2 regions of the Rheinheimera tilapiae genome follow, and region 1 is predicted to be linked to the other one. Evidence: predicted binding sites of a transcription regulator. Region 1 holds the regulator's gene; the other holds the start of a gene.
The links. The regulator LexA, encoded in region 1, represses DNA repair genes until DNA is damaged. The targets are predictions, from matches to a motif close to TACTGTNNATATNNACAGTA.
Positions count from the first base shown of each region.

Region 2: imuA (translesion DNA synthesis-associated protein ImuA) is a predicted target of LexA. The motif match lies at 1,311-1,330, and genes of this name have one in related genera.

Region 1 is NZ_JBHLXP010000011.1:60,229-67,859, forward strand. Features, by position in the region: gene ACFFJP_RS20710 (SURF1 family protein) at 1-55, opposite strand, end outside; gene ACFFJP_RS20715 (DUF2909 domain-containing protein) at 69-278, shown strand; gene ACFFJP_RS20720 (cytochrome c oxidase subunit 3) at 334-1,215, opposite strand; gene ACFFJP_RS20725 (cytochrome c oxidase assembly protein) at 1,217-1,786, opposite strand; gene ctaD (cytochrome c oxidase subunit I) at 1,793-3,385, opposite strand; gene coxB (cytochrome c oxidase subunit II) at 3,389-4,537, opposite strand; gene lexA (transcriptional repressor LexA) at 4,798-5,430, opposite strand; gene plsB (glycerol-3-phosphate 1-O-acyltransferase PlsB) at 5,585-7,631, shown strand, end outside.
Region 2 is NZ_JBHLXP010000001.1:1,613,402-1,621,032, forward strand. Features, by position in the region: gene ACFFJP_RS06910 (Y-family DNA polymerase) at 1-523, opposite strand, end outside; gene imuA (translesion DNA synthesis-associated protein ImuA) at 605-1,297, opposite strand; gene ACFFJP_RS06920 (DUF3718 domain-containing protein) at 1,590-1,934, shown strand; gene ACFFJP_RS06925 (pirin family protein) at 2,004-2,708, opposite strand; gene ACFFJP_RS06930 (DoxX family protein) at 2,781-3,236, opposite strand; gene ACFFJP_RS06935 (LysR family transcriptional regulator) at 3,406-4,329, shown strand; gene ACFFJP_RS06940 (HAD family hydrolase) at 4,344-4,955, shown strand; gene ACFFJP_RS06945 (cyclic di-GMP phosphodiesterase) at 5,092-6,375, shown strand; gene ACFFJP_RS06950 (DMT family transporter) at 6,489-7,385, shown strand; gene ACFFJP_RS06955 (MGMT family protein) at 7,388-7,631, opposite strand, start outside.

The DNA.
Region 1 (7,631 bases):
CATATTGCCAGCGATTACCGGCACCACGCGCTGAACTCCCTGGTATATGCGTCATAAGGACACCTGCCATGCTGATCAAAATTGTCTTGGTTTGTTTGTTATTTTTTGTCGTGTTTCAGTTATTTCGTGCCTTGTGGCTGATGTTAAAAAACGACCCTACTCAGGCTTCGATGTCCAAACATCTGGGTAGGCGCGTGATGTTCTCTGTACTGGTTATGGGGTTAATCATTCTGGCACTGGCGCTAGGCTGGATTGAGCCGCACCAGCGTCCATATTGATAAGACCCGGTGAGTACGGACGAATTCGTGTCGAATTCGTCCGGTTCTGTTTCAGCTACAACACATAAACAAACACAAACAAGCACAACCAGACCACATCAACAAAATGCCAGTACCAGGCAGCAGCCTGAAAGGCGAAATGGTTATGCGCGGTAAAATGATTTTTCAGCATAATGCGCAGCCAAATGATCGCCAGAAATAATGCGCCTAATGTCACATGCAGGCCGTGAAAGCCGGTTAGCAGGAAAAAGGTATTACCGTAAATACCGGAATCGAGGCGTAAATTCAGATCCTGATAAGCATGCATATACTCATAAGCCTGCAAGCCAAGAAAACTGGCGCCAAGCAGTACCGTCAGTAATAACATCAACCGTAACTGCAGCCTTTTACCTTGTTCAAGAGCCACATGTGCAAACTGCAGGGTGACCGAAGAAGTCAGCAAGATCAGTGTGTTATATAGTGGTAGGCCCTGCCAAGGCATAGCCGTGGTTTCAATACCTCCGGGCGTTTTGGTCATAGGCCAGTGTGCGGTGAAGTCGGGCCAAAGAATTTCTGCAGTCATGGCATTGTTGCTTTCGCCATCCAGCCACGGCATCGCAATCATCCGGGCGTAAAATAACGCACCAAAGAACGCAGCAAAGAACATCACTTCAGAAAATATGAACCAGCTCATCCCCTGCCGGAACGATCGGTCCATCTGCGCGCTGTACAAACCGCTCATCGATTCATCGATGACATTGCGAAACCAACCCACCAACATAAACACCAACAGCGCCACTCCGGCCATCAGCATATATTCGCCGTGACCTTCTTTGTTGCGTGTGACTTCATTCACAAAATGGCCGGCACCAAAAGCCAGCAAAAATAAAGCAATAGCCCCGACTATCGGCCATGGGCTTTGCTCCGGTACATAATAAGTTTGATACGTCTTGGCCATGTTACTTCCCCGTCTGATAAACAGCAGCCACTTGCGCGGCTGGACTATGCTGGGTTACGTCGTACAGCGTGTAAGACAGCGTAATGGTTGAAAACTGCTCCGGCAGCGCCGGATCTACGTAGAACTGTAGAGGCATCAGCAACTTCTCGCCGGCTTTTAAAGTCTGGCGCTGAAAGCAGAAACATTCCATTTTGTTAAAATATAAAGCCGCCTGTCCGGGCGATACTGACGGCACGGCCTGCGCGACCATCAATGCCTGCGTCGGATTTTCTGCTTCGTAATACACCAGTTTAATTTCGCCAGGATGCACCTGGATTTGCCGGGTTTGCGGCTGAAATAACCAAGGCATTTTCGGATCCGGCTTGGCCAAAAACTCAATAGTGACCTGACGTTTCAGATCAGCAACCGCTTTATCTGCTGTCGCCGCCATGCTGCTGGTTTTGCCATTCAGCCCGGTCAAATCACAAAATACGTCATACAACGGCACCAAAGCGTAACCAAACCCAAACATGCCTCCGGTGATAAGCATCAGTTTAAGCAACAGTGGCCTGTGATTTGGTGCCGTCATCATTTGGTCCTATTTCACATCCGGTGGCGTGGTAAAACTGTGATAAGGAGGGGGTGACGTTAATTGCCATTCCAGTCCTTCCGCACCTTCCCAAACCTGTGCCGTCGCCGGCTGCCCGCCCTTGATGCATTTCACCAGTACCCAGACAAACAGCAGCTGTGACAGCCCAAAGGCAAATCCACCAATACTAATCAACGCATTAAAGTCAGCGAATTGCAGCGCATAATCTGGGATCCGTCGCGGCATACCGGCAAGGCCAACGAAATGCATCGGGAAAAACAGCACATTGACAGAAATGAGCGAACACCAGAAATGCCACTGCCCCAGCGTCTCGTCGTACATATGACCGGTCCATTTTGGCAACCAGTAATATGCAGCCGCAATGATCGAGAATATGGCGCCTGTCACTAATACGTAGTGGAAATGCGCAACGACAAAATAAGTATCGTGGTACTGGAAATCCGCTGGTGTAATTGCCAGCATCAGCCCAGAGAGCCCGCCAATGGTGAACAGCACGATAAAGGCGATGGCAAACATCATCGGCACTTCAAACGTCAGCGCGCCACGCCACATGGTCGCTACCCAGTTAAACACCTTCACGCCGGTTGGCACGGCAATCAACATGGTGCAGTACATAAAAAACAACTCGGCAAAGACCGGCATCCCAGTGGTAAACATATGGTGTGCCCAAACCAGAAAAGACAATAACGCGATACTGGATGTGGCATAAACCATCGATGCATAGCCAAACAACGGCTTGCGTGAAAAGGTCGGGACTATGCTGGAAACAATGCCAAAAGCCGGCAGAATCATGATGTAGACTTCAGGATGGCCAAAGAACCAGAAGATATGCTGGAACAAAACCGGGTCACCACCGCCTGCAGCATCAAAAAAGCTGGTGCCGAAGTACTTATCTGTCAGCACCATTGTCACGGTACCTGCCAGAACAGGCATCACCGCAATCAGCAAAAATGCCGTAATCAGCCAGGTCCAGACAAACAATGGCATTTTCATCCAAGTCATGCCTGGCGCACGCAGGTTAAAGATAGTCACTATCACGTTTATTGCGCCCATGATCGACGAAATACCCATGATATGCACCGAAAAAACAAATAACGCCGTACTATCACCACTGTACTTAGTCGATAGCGGTGCATAGAACGTCCAGCCAAAGCCGGGGCCACCACCTTCCATAAACAGCGACATCAGTAGAATGGCAAAAGCAAATGGCAGGATCCAAAAACTCCAGTTGTTCATCCGCGGCAATGCCATGTCCGGCGCCCCAATCATCATCGGGATTAACCAGTTAGCAAGTCCGGTAAAAGCCGGCATCACGGCGCCGAAGACCATGATCAGGCCATGCACCGTAGTCATCTGATTAAAAAATGCTGGCTCTACCAGTTGTAAGCCGGGCTGGAACAGTTCGGCACGGATCACCATAGCCATCGCACCACCAATAAAAAACATGGTCAGCGCAAACAACAGATATAAGGTGCCAATATCTTTGTGATTTGTCGTATAAAACCAGCGTTTCAGACCCGCTGGAGGGTGGTGATGACCATGGTCGGCGTGATGATGTGGATCAGTTGAGATTGTGCTCATGCCTTACTCCTTCTGTCCATTTTTCGCGGCCTGTACATCAGCAGCCTGGACAAGATCGCCGGTATTATTGTCCCAGGCATTGCGCTCATAGCTAATCACCGCAGCAATTTCCTGCAGGCTTAACTGTTTGCCAAATGCCTGCATCGCTGTGCCCGCCTTTCCGTTCAGCACAATGTTGATGTGCGCGGCCTTTTGGTCAGCTAAGGTTGCCATTTTACTGCCTTTGAGCGCTGGGAATACGCCGGGTAGGCCCGTGCCTCCGGCCTGATGACATGCTGCACAATAACCCTGATAAACTTTCTCCCCCAGTGTCATTGCTTCTGCCATTGTCATCTGCATCGACAGTAATTCCTGCTCTGCCGCTTTGAGTTTGGCCAGCCTGGCACCTTCGGCCTCAATCCACTGGTTAAAATCATCCGGAGACTTGGCGACAACTACAATCGGCATGAAACCGTGGTCTTTGCCGCAAAGCTCCGCACACTGACCGCGATAGGTCCCTGGTTCATTCACCTGGGTCCAGGCTTCGTTGATAAACCCAGGGTTTGCGTCTTTTTTCACCGCAAAGGCAGGTACCCACCAGGAATGAATCACATCGTCTGAGGTCATCAGAAAACGAACTTTTTTACCGGTCGGGATCACCAGTGGGCGGTCGACTTCCAGTAAATAATTCTCGTTTTTCTGCAGTTTGTTCTGGATTTGTTTGGCAGGTGTGGCGAGTAGCGAATAATACTCCACCGGGTATTCAAGATATTTGTAGTGCCACTTCCATTGTGAGCCGGTGACCAACACCGTCACATCGGATTTGGTAGTGTCCTCCATCGCAATGAGAGTCTGGGTGGCGGGAATTGCCATTAACACCAGAATAACAACGGGAATTGCAGTCCAAAGCAGTTCAACTTTGGTGCTTTCATGGAATTGCGCAGGCTGCACACCTTTTGCTTTGCGATGATGGACAATGGACCAGAACATAGCTCCAAATACCACAAGGCCAATTCCGCAACAAATGTAGAAAATCGTCATATGCAGGTCATACACCTGCTGACTGATCTCCGTAACCCCCTTGGTCATATTCAGGGGCATTTCTGCGGCAATAGCCGAATCGACACACAACAAGGCCGGCAGCGAGCAACGATTAAACATCGTGTTCGCCACAGCACGTCTCCTCTGTCAGTTTGCATAAACTGTTGCCAGAATCCGACGCGCCCACCACTTTGCATCCCGATTCTGCAACTTATCGTTGTTATTTTTTCCTGTAAGAAACCGCCCTTGGCCTTCTAGTTGACCATTTGTTTTGGCCGGTTCCGCTTAAGAATTAGACAAAATCTGTAAAAAGCCAAGGTGAGAATGAAAAAAAACGCCACAATGTCTAAAACTGTGGCGCTTCTGTATAAATCAATGATTTGTTTTAAAAATCACCAGGTCTGAGTACGGACAACTCCAACGGCTAAACCTTCAATTGCAAAGAACTGCTGGGTTAAGTCTACTTTTATCACATTAAAGTCAGTGTTTTCGGGGTGTAAGTAAACAAATTGTCCATCCTTGCGGAATCGCTTTACTGTGACATCTTCATCAACCCGCGCAACGATCACTTCACCTTGCCTGGCTTCGGTTGTTTTGTGCACAACAAGTAAATCGCCATCAAGAATGCCAATGTCTTTCATACTCATGCCAGATACTTTAAGCAGGAAATCCGCGGATGGATGGAACAGGTTAGCGTCGATCTGATGGTATTGTTCAATATGTTGTGTTGCCAGAATAGGCTGACCGGCAGCAACTCGGCCGATCAACGGCAGCCCCTGAATTTCAGGCTCATTGGCCGCGACTTCAGTGGTATCTTCAATGAGACGGATCCCACGCGATGTCCCCGGCAACATTTCAATAAAACCTTTTTTTGCCAGCGCTTTTAAGTGCTCTTCAGCAGCATTCGCCGACTTAAATCCGAGCTGCGTTGCAATTTCCGCTCGCGTCGGTGGCATCCCGGTCTGGGCCTGATAATCTTTCAGAAGTTGCAGAATTTCGGCTTGTCGTGGTGTAAGTGGTCGCATGATGCTGAATGCCTATACAGTGGATACTGGGAGTATATACAGTGAAAAGCGGCGTGCCAAGCGCCTTACGGCACAATTTACTGGTAAGACCTGAATTTGGCGCTGTTTTTCATTCCGTGCTAAAGTAGCGGGCTGTCGTTTTTGCAGGTTTCTTATGTTCGCCCGACTCACTTTTTTGGCCAGGATGCTTTATTGGCCACTTAAACCGCTGGTGCAGTGCAAAATTGTTGCCGCGCCGCCATCTCAGTCTGCATTAGGTGCAGATAAGCCATTGTTTTACATTACCAAAGTATCTTCGGCCAGCGATCTGGCCACGCTGATGCGTGTCTGCCGGCAACTGGGATTACCTGCACCAGATGACGAAGTACAACTGGGCTCAGTGCGCTTACCGCGTACGCTGTATCTGGAAAATCCGAAAACCCTCAGTGGACATCAACGTCCTTCTGCAGCCCTGCAAATTGGTCAGCAGCTGTTAGAAGCTCATCTTGATCACACACAAGATGCTCAACTCATCCCGGTTTCGATCAATTGGGGCCGCGCTCCAGGTAAAGAGGCCAGTGTTAAAGCCATTATTGGTGAGCAAGCCGCACCAAACTGGCTACGTAAGCTATTGATTGTGCTTATTTCCGGCCGCCATACGCTTGTGCAATTTTCCGATGCATTGTCATTGCGGGACATGGCCGGCCAGTATGGGGCGGCGACTGATACTGCGCATAAGTTGTTGCGGATGGCCCGTTTCCACTTTTATCGCCAACAGCTAGCCGCGACCGGGCCGCGCCAGCCTGACCGTGCAGCCTTGTTTAATGCGTTATTAGGTTCAGCGTCCGTTCGGCAAGCAATTGAAGAAGAAGCGCTGCAGAAACAAATGCCACTGACGGCTGCCCGGCAGGAAGCATTATTGTTACTCGAAGAAATTGCTGCCGATCAACGTGAATCCACAGTGCGGCTTGGCGAGCGTTTTTTACGCTGGTTATTTGGCAAACTCTATACCGGTATTCAGGTTCGCAATAACGAACAAGTACGAGAGCTGGCTCAGCGCGGGCACGAGATAGTCTATCTGCCCTGTCACCGCAGCCATATGGACTATTTGTTGCTCAGCTATGTGATTTATCAGCAAGGTCTGGCGTCACCGCATATTGCAGCCGGTATTAACCTGAATTTCTGGCCCATTGGGAAAGCTTTCCGTCGGGGCGGTGCGTTTTTTATCCGGCGCAGTTTCAGTGGTAACAAGCTGTATTCAACGGTATTTCGTGAATATCTGACGCAGTTATTCCGCAAAGGTTATGCCGTGAAGTACTACAGCGAAGGTGGTCGCAGCCGCACTGGCCGGCTGTTGCAACCGAAAACCGGCATGCTCGCCATGACGATCCAGGCGATGCTGCGTGGCATTGACCGACCGGTCACTATTGTGCCGGTTTATCTCGGTTACGAACATGTGATGGAAGTGGGCACTTATTTACGTGAACTCAAAGGCACTCATAAGGCCAAAGAATCTGCGTTTGGTATTGTCAAAGCCGCAACAAAGCTCAGAAATTACGGTTTTGGCTTTGTAAATTTTGGCGAACCGCTGTCGCTGAATCAGTTTTTGCAACAACAAGTTCCGGACTGGAAAACTGCCATTGACCCGCTGGAACCACCAAGACCTGACTGGCTGAACCCCGTCGTGTCGGTGCTGGCCCATCAGGTGATGCTGCGAATTAATCAGAGCGCTGCCGTCAACAGCGTTAATCTGCTGGCAACCTGTATTCTGGCTGCGCCGCAACAGGTATTGCCAAAGCCGCAACTGTTGGCGCAAATGGAGTTGTATCTGCGATTGTTACGCGACGCGCCTTATCATGCCAATGTGACATTGGCGGCAGGCTCAGCCACGGAATTATTACAGCATGCGGAGCGCTTGCAAAAAGTGCAGATCGAACAAGATGACTTTGGTGCTTTGGTACGATTTGCACCACATGATCAAGTACTGATGAGCTATTACCGTAGTAATATCAGTCATTTGTTTATGATACCCGCTATTCTCGCTACAGCGTTGTTACAACAACCACAGACCAAGCATGCGTTACTGCAATTGACTCAACAGCTGCAGCCATTGCTGGAGCAAGAACTATTCCTGGCCCCTCAGCATCTCGGTAACTATGTTGAAAGCCTGATTCAGTTTATGCAACAGGAAGGTCTGATTGACTGTAACTCGCAAACTGATA
Region 2 (7,631 bases), on a different contig from region 1:
AGCCGCTTAACAGCAACTGTTGTTGCACTTGGGTTAAGGCCGTTTGCCCGGGCTGACTCAGACATAACAGGCGCGCAGCTTCGGCACTTAGCGCAACACCGTATTGATACTGCAACGGCCGTTGTTGCAGCTGTTGGATCAGCTGTTGTAAAAATGCCGGCAGGCCGCCATACAGCTGCAGCATCGGGTCGAGCCGTAACCACAGCGCGTTCGGTGGCGCCTCTGCAATATCGGCGCACAGCTGATAACAATCCAGCGCGAGCATGTCCAGCAGCTGTTGCTCAAGTGCCGGTTGCCACGGCATGACCTGTAACGTCGCGCACATGGCACAGGCTTGTGCCAGCGTCTGGCCGGGTTTGATACCAAGCGACCGCGCCGGTGCATTGGCTTGATGCACGCGCAGATCCTGCGGGTGTAATAACACGGCTGGGTCCAGCGTTGCCGTTTGTTCAGGGCCGATACCATCGCTGTAAAGATCCAGCTGCAACTGTGGGAACAGCAGATATAACCATAATGTTTGCATCAGAGCCCTCCGTTGTCCGGTTGCGTTGTGGTGAACCTTTGCCGCTGTAGCATCAGGCCGTTGCGCTTTTGGTCGTTTGCCTCAGATCGCGACAGCGGCAGTATCATGAACGGGCGCTGGCCCATACTGTGCCGGCCGTTGGACATGCTGCTTTATCAGTCTTGGCCAGCGCGCAGAGAAATTGACAAGTTGCCGGGCACCCGGCCAGCCGCCGCGACGTTTTAATACCCGCACTTCAATACCCTGATCGGCAGGGCTCAGCGCCAGACTAAGGCCTACCGGCAAACTGAGCTGTGCCTGACCGGCGGGACGGAGCAAAAATAATTCGGCCTGGCCTTCTGCGGCAGCTAGTTGCAGGCGCTTCAGCCGGGCGATATCCAATGCGTGCTGCCACAGCAACACTGTGCTGCAACAACCACTTTTCAGGCATTGCTCCGCTGCCCACAACGCATCACGATCTTGTGCTCGCACGTCCAGCAATTGCCATAACGGCAGGCCCTGACTGCTCAAGAAAGGCGCATGCAGCTGAGCCGGTGTGTTGATATACGCCTGTAACTTGCCAAGTCTGGCCTGCTGTTGCAGATAAGGTAATAACAGCCGGAATTCACCAATACCAAAGGCCGTGCGCAGTTCAATCACCTGCTGCGTGGGCCAGCCACCACCAAGAAGCAGATCCAGCTCGGCAAAACCAGTCGGAGCCAAAGCTTGTTGCGCCGGGGGGGCGTCATTCAGGCACCAGATGTGGCCCTGTTGTTTCAAATCGGACAGTTGCATGCCAACACCAAAATACTGTTTATATATACAGTATATGTGTTCTGTTTTATGTCGCAAGAGGGCGGCGGAAAAAATCTGGCGGGCCTTATTGGCTGGAAAATAGCTGCAGCTCTGTAACCAGAGCTGTCCCATTTCTGCTACCGCTGATAAAAAATCTGATAAAAATGAGGCAGATAAATATTTGGCGCCGGTCGCAGTTTGCAGTATTTGTTACAGTCTGCAACCTGTCATTCACAACTAATTTCGGCTGATGTGCGACTCTGTAGATGATGTTGCAAACAGGAGAGCCATCATGCGTATTTTCACCTTTATCGTTTGTTGTATCGTCACTAGTGCAAGCGTTGCCGCCGAACCGCAGTATGTGGCAGCAGACTCGTCAATGGAAACAGCATTATGTATCAGTGCCGCCACCTCAGATCGGCTGGATTTTAAGCAGGACCTGCAACACAATCGCATTCGTCCGGCGGTTGTTGCGAATAAACTGCAGTGTAACGATCAGCCGGTCGCCAATTTTGCCTTGCAAGCCGGTAATACCGCGGTGTATCAGCATCTGAAACAATATGTCAAAGGCCATGTGGATATTCAGGATATCGCTGCAGTGCCCGGGCAGAGTACCGTGATGGTGCGTGGTCGCTGACACTTGCCGGCGATAAAAAACAAAGCCCGCGCAATATTTGCGGGCTTTTTGCTGACAGCGATTTCAGACTTAGGGTAAATCAAACAACAAGGCAAATACCGGTTGCGTACCACTGACAAACTGCCAGTCAGTCAGATCGGCGATTTTCACGCCATCGCCATCCTGCAGCGTGATCTCAGTGTCTGCACTTTTCAGGCTGAGTGGCCCGGAAATCAAGTGTACGTATAGTTTGCGGCCCGCAGCCGCCTGATACTGCAACTGACTCTGGGCATCCAGTCTGAGTTGATACAGCTTTGCATCCTGTTTCAAATGCAGACTGCCGGCTTCACCGGTTTTTGACGCCACCAGCGTCAGACCTGGTGTTTGGGCAAACGGCTTTTGCTGGTAACCTGGTTCACCCCCAACGCTGTCCGGTTCAATCCAGATCTGCAGGAAATGCAGGTTTTTGTCCGGATTGGCGTTAAATTCACTGTGCATAATGCCACGGCCTGCGCTCATCAGCTGAAATTCACCGGCCGGCAGTTCTGCCACTTCACCGGTCGAATCGCGGTGAGCGATGACACCATCCAGCACCAGACTGATAATTTCCATATCACGATGGCCATGGGTATCAAAACCGGCGCCTGGCGCGACCTGATCGTCGTTGATGACGCGCAGGGCGGAGAAGCCCATTTGCGCCGGATCGTAATAACGGCCGAAGGAAAAACTATGGCGGCTTTGTAACCAGCCAAAATTCGCACTGCCGCGTTGGCTGGATTTTCTTAATTCAATCATAAGGTAACTCCTGAAAACCTGTTTAACGAGAAGCCAGGCAACCCGAAGGTTGCCGTCGTATGTAGAGCCGGCTTAAGCCAGTTTTTTCGCCAGCCAGTTATCGATGGCAAAGCGACCAGCGCCGCTGAAGGTCAAAGCCACGCTGATAGCGAGCAGTGACAGGGCAAATTCATAACCGTTGTTGCTCATAAACAGGCCGTTGGCAAAGTGCACGCTGAAAATCGCGACCAGCATCGTGATGGCCAGCACAAAGGCTGCCGGGCGGGTGAGCAGACCCAGGATTAACGCCAGACCACCAAAGAACTCAGCACCACCGGCCATTAATGTCAGTGGAATGCCCGGGGTCAAACCGATGCTTTCCATCCAGCCGGCAGTGCCCTGCAGACCATAACCGCCAAACCAGCCAAACAGTTTTTGTGCGCCATGTGCAGCGAAGATGATGCCGGCTGGGACCCGCAGCGCCAGGCTGGCGATGCTGTTGTTTGAATCTTGTGTGTTTTGTACGAAAGTTTTGATTAAGTTTTTCATTTGTATTGCTCCAATATGCTGTTGAGGTTCTGCTGCATTCGCCGTTACTACCTGCGTTACTGCGTGCGTTCTGCTGCGTTGAGATAAATGTAACCGGCTTGATATTCTGAAAAAAGCGGAATAAATTGACTCTCATGTTCAAAATATTTGAATAAAAGGAGTTCAGCAGATGGCGCTACAGCCAGTGTTAACCCTTGACGCGCTTAGAGCGCTGGATGCTATTGATCGTAAAGGAAGTTTTGCTGCGGCCGCCGAATCCTTATATAAGGTACCTTCAGCGCTGAGTTACACCATCGCCAGGCTGGAAAGCGACCTTGGCGTGCAATTATTTGACCGAAGCCGGCAAAAAGCCCAGCTAACACAAGCTGGTACTCTGTTATTACAACAAGGCCGGCATTTATTGCTGGCCAGCCGGCAATTAGAGGAAGCTGTGCGCCAGCTCGATACCGGCTGGGAGCGTCAGCTGGTGATTGCGGTGGATTCAGTGGTGCCGTTACAGCCGTTGTTTAGTCTGATTGACCAGTTCCATCAGCTCGGCAGGCTGACGCAGATTATGCTGACAGAACAAGTGATGGCCGGTGGTTGGGAAGCGTTACAAAGTGGCCGGGCCGATATAGCCGTCGGTTTATCCGGCGAAGGCGTCTCCGGACAGTTTCAGCTGCAGCCAATGGCGCAGATGGATTTTGTCTTTGCTGTAGCGCCGCATCATGAATTGGCGCAGCTGAATCGGGCGGTGACACAGCAGGATTTACAGCAACAAACCGCCATTGTCGTCAGTGATTCTGCGCTGGATTTACCAGCGCGCGATTCCGGTTTATATGACAGCCGCCGCCGGGTACTCGTCAGCAGCATGCAGGCAAAAATTGCCGCGCAGCAGGCCGGACTTGGTGTTGGCTTCTTGCCCAAGCATCTGATTAGCCAGGCGATCCAAGCGGGGTCACTGATTGATAAAGCCTGCGAGGTGCCCCGGGCCGGAACCATGATGTATCTGGGCTGGCGCCGGCAGGCGCAACCCGGTCAGGCACTCCTGTGGTTCACTCAGCAACTGAGCCAATATGACTGGGCCGCCGTATTCCAAAGCGAGCTGACTTAAAGAGGAAAATATCGATGCAATTGGGTGATCATCAAGGGGTGATCTTTGATTTAGACGGTACACTGGTCGATTCAAAGCTTGATTTTAGTGTCTTATGTCAACAGCTTGGTTGGCCGGCTGGCACGCCTATTCTGGAGCATCTGGCGACGATCACAGACAGCAACGAATACCTGCGTGCTGTCACCATCATTGAACAATTTGAACTGGCAGGGGCACAGTCCGCAGACTGGATGCCCGGAGCGGCCGAGTTGTTAGCGCTGTTGCAACAATATCAAATTCCGACGGCGATCCTGACCCGCAATATGCGCAGTGCTACCCAGCATTGCCTGCAACGGCTTGGCATTGCCGTCGATCTGGTGCTGACGCGTGAAGATGCGCCGGCCAAGCCGGACCCGACCGGTTTACTGATCATTGCCGGACATTGGCAAAAAGCGCCGGCCGACTTATTGTTTATTGGTGATTTTCATTTTGATCTCAGTACTGCGCGTGCGGCGGGTATGCCGAGTTGCTTATATCTGAATCCGGACAATGGTCACTACCGCGATCAGGCCGACTTTGTGCTGCAGCATTTTGCTGAACTGGCGCAGCGTTATCAGCAAAAAATGACACCGGTTACATCTAGTTAGATAACTATTTGCATTTAAATTACACATTATTGGTAAAACATGGTAAAAACCGCAGAACATCAGTCAGATCAAAGACATTTATCTGATAGATTGCTAGACTCAGTGCAGTTCCAGTAGTCATTTCTACCCGGCATCGATGAATTTTGTGCCGAATCAAGGGTGTGGCGTGTCAGTTGCGAAAATAAGTCCGTCTCAGGTCAAAATTGGTTATTTCATTCAGTTACCGGTGAACTGGATGAAGCACCCTTTTCTGACCAATAAATTCAAAGTAGAAAATCACGAACAGATCGCCATTATCCAGACGTTGGATTTGGAGTTTGTCTATTTCTTTCCAGATAAAAGCAGTGTGGAAAATAATGACGATGCTGCACCTGCTTCAGAGTTGGCCCAGCACGCCAGTGAATTACGCTATCAGCTGGAGCGCGAAAAAAACGAGCGGATAGAGCAGGCGAAAGAACAGCGCCGGCAGTTGCAGCGCACCGAAAAGGCGTTTGAAAAGTCGATGGTGCAGGTGCGTAATGTGATGTCCAAAATCGGCAGCCGGCCCTTACAGGCGGTCGATGAAGCTACAGAGCTGGTGCATCAGATCGCCGATACCATTATCAATGCCGATTCGTTAGTGCTGCATCTGATTTCACAAGCCAACAAAGAACAGGAAAGCATCTATTTTCATGTGCTGAACGTCTCGGTGTTATCGATGATGTTGGCGAAAAATCTCGGCATGACTGCAGAACAGGTCAAACTGACCGGCCTCGGCGCTTTATTTCACGATATTGGCAAACTAAAGATCCCGACGCAAATTCTGCGTAAGACTGAAGCTTTGACCGCGCCGGAAGCGAACCTGCTGAAAATGCATACCCGCTATGGTATCGAATTGCTGAAACTGACCGAATCTTTTCCAAAAACGGCCTGGCCTGTGGTGGAACAGCATCATGAATATCTGGACGGTACCGGTTACCCAATGGGCCTCAAAGAGGCAGAGATCGATGCGATGGCCAAAGTGGTGGCTGTGGTCAACGAGTTTGATAATCTCTGCCATCCTGTTGATGTGACCAAAGCACGTTCACCGCATCACGCGATGTCTTATTTGTTTAAAACGATGAAAGGCAAATTGGGTGCCAATGAAATGGGCCAGTTGATCAAAATGATGGGCGTATATCCGCCAGGCACTATAGTGCAGCTCAGTGATGACAGAGTGGGGCTGGTGATGTCCGTCAACAGCGACCAGCTGCTGTATCCGAATGTACTGGTGTATGACTCGCAAATCCCAAGGCTGGAAGCCCCGGTTATTTCACTGCAAGAAGGCAAACTCAGTATCAGTAAAGTATTAAAGCCTTCAGCCTTGCCGCAGGCCGTGTACGAATATCTGAATCCGCGGGCACAGGTCAGTTATTTTATTCAGGGCAACGAACGTAAGTAGCAGCAGATCTCGTCTGATCTATTGCCTCTCGTCGAAATCCAACCAGATACCAACCAGGCCTGAATTTTCTGCTGCAATACTTGCCAGCGCTGTTCCGGCGGCGGAGTCTATCGATGCTGCAATCCAATCTGTTTTTACTGCTGGCCGCAGCCATCTGGGGCTTTGGCTTTGTTGCGCAGCGCCTTGGCCTGGAGAATTTGGGGCCTTTTGGTTTTAACGGTGTGCGGTTTCTGATTGGTGCGCTGAGTTTATTGCCATTGTTGCTGTGGCAAAAACGCTGTGATGGTTTGCAGGGCGCGGATATCAAAACCATGTGCCGCGCCGGGTTACCGCTTGGGTTCTTATTGTTTGTCGGCGCCAGTCTGCAACAGGCAGCACTGCAGTTTACCACTGCCGCGAAAGCGGGTTTTATCACTGGCTTGTATCTGGTATTGGTGCCTTTACTCGGCTTATGGCTGCGGCATAAAACCAGTGCCAATACCTGGGTGGGTTGTCTGATTGCGTTATCTGGCTTGTATTTTCTGTCGGTAACCAGTGATTTTGTCGTGAATCCGGGTGACTTGTTGCTGTTCGTCGGCGCTTTTTTCTGGGCGGCACATTTGCTGGCGATTGATCATTTCGCCGGTAAAATGACGCCAGTGTTGCTGGCGATGTTGCAGTTTATGGTCTGCGGTACTTTAAGTCTGCTGCTGGGGTTCTGGCTTGAGCCGATCAGCGTTACCGCTATTGTTGCTTGTGCCGTGCCGTTGTTGTACGCAGGTGTTATCGCAACGGGTGTGGCATATACGCTGCAAATCGTCGGTCAACGTCGCGCGCATCCCGCCCATGCCGCCATAATTCTCAGTCTGGAAACCGTGTTTGCCGCTATCGGCGGGGTTTGGTTATTGGGTGAAACCCTGACATCCCGTGCTTTGCTCGGTTGTGCGCTGATGTTAATCGGCATGCTTCTGTCACAACTACCGCTGCGCTGGTTAGCACGCGCCTGGCGCTTGCCCGCAAAAAGAGCCTGAAGTCAGAACTGCAGGTTAAATAACAACTCAGCTAAATCTGGCTGCCAATGGTACTGCGCCGGCACTTTAATTCCCCGTAACAATACACCTTCGGCCCTTAATAACGCGCTTTGTTCCGCCGCTTCCGCACTGCCGGGCGCAAACGCCAGACTCAGATTACTGCGCACGACCCGATACCAGGGCAGTGGCGATGGGCTATACCCCAGTGCTTTGCCTACCAGACGGGCGCGGCCCGGTAGGCCGGCT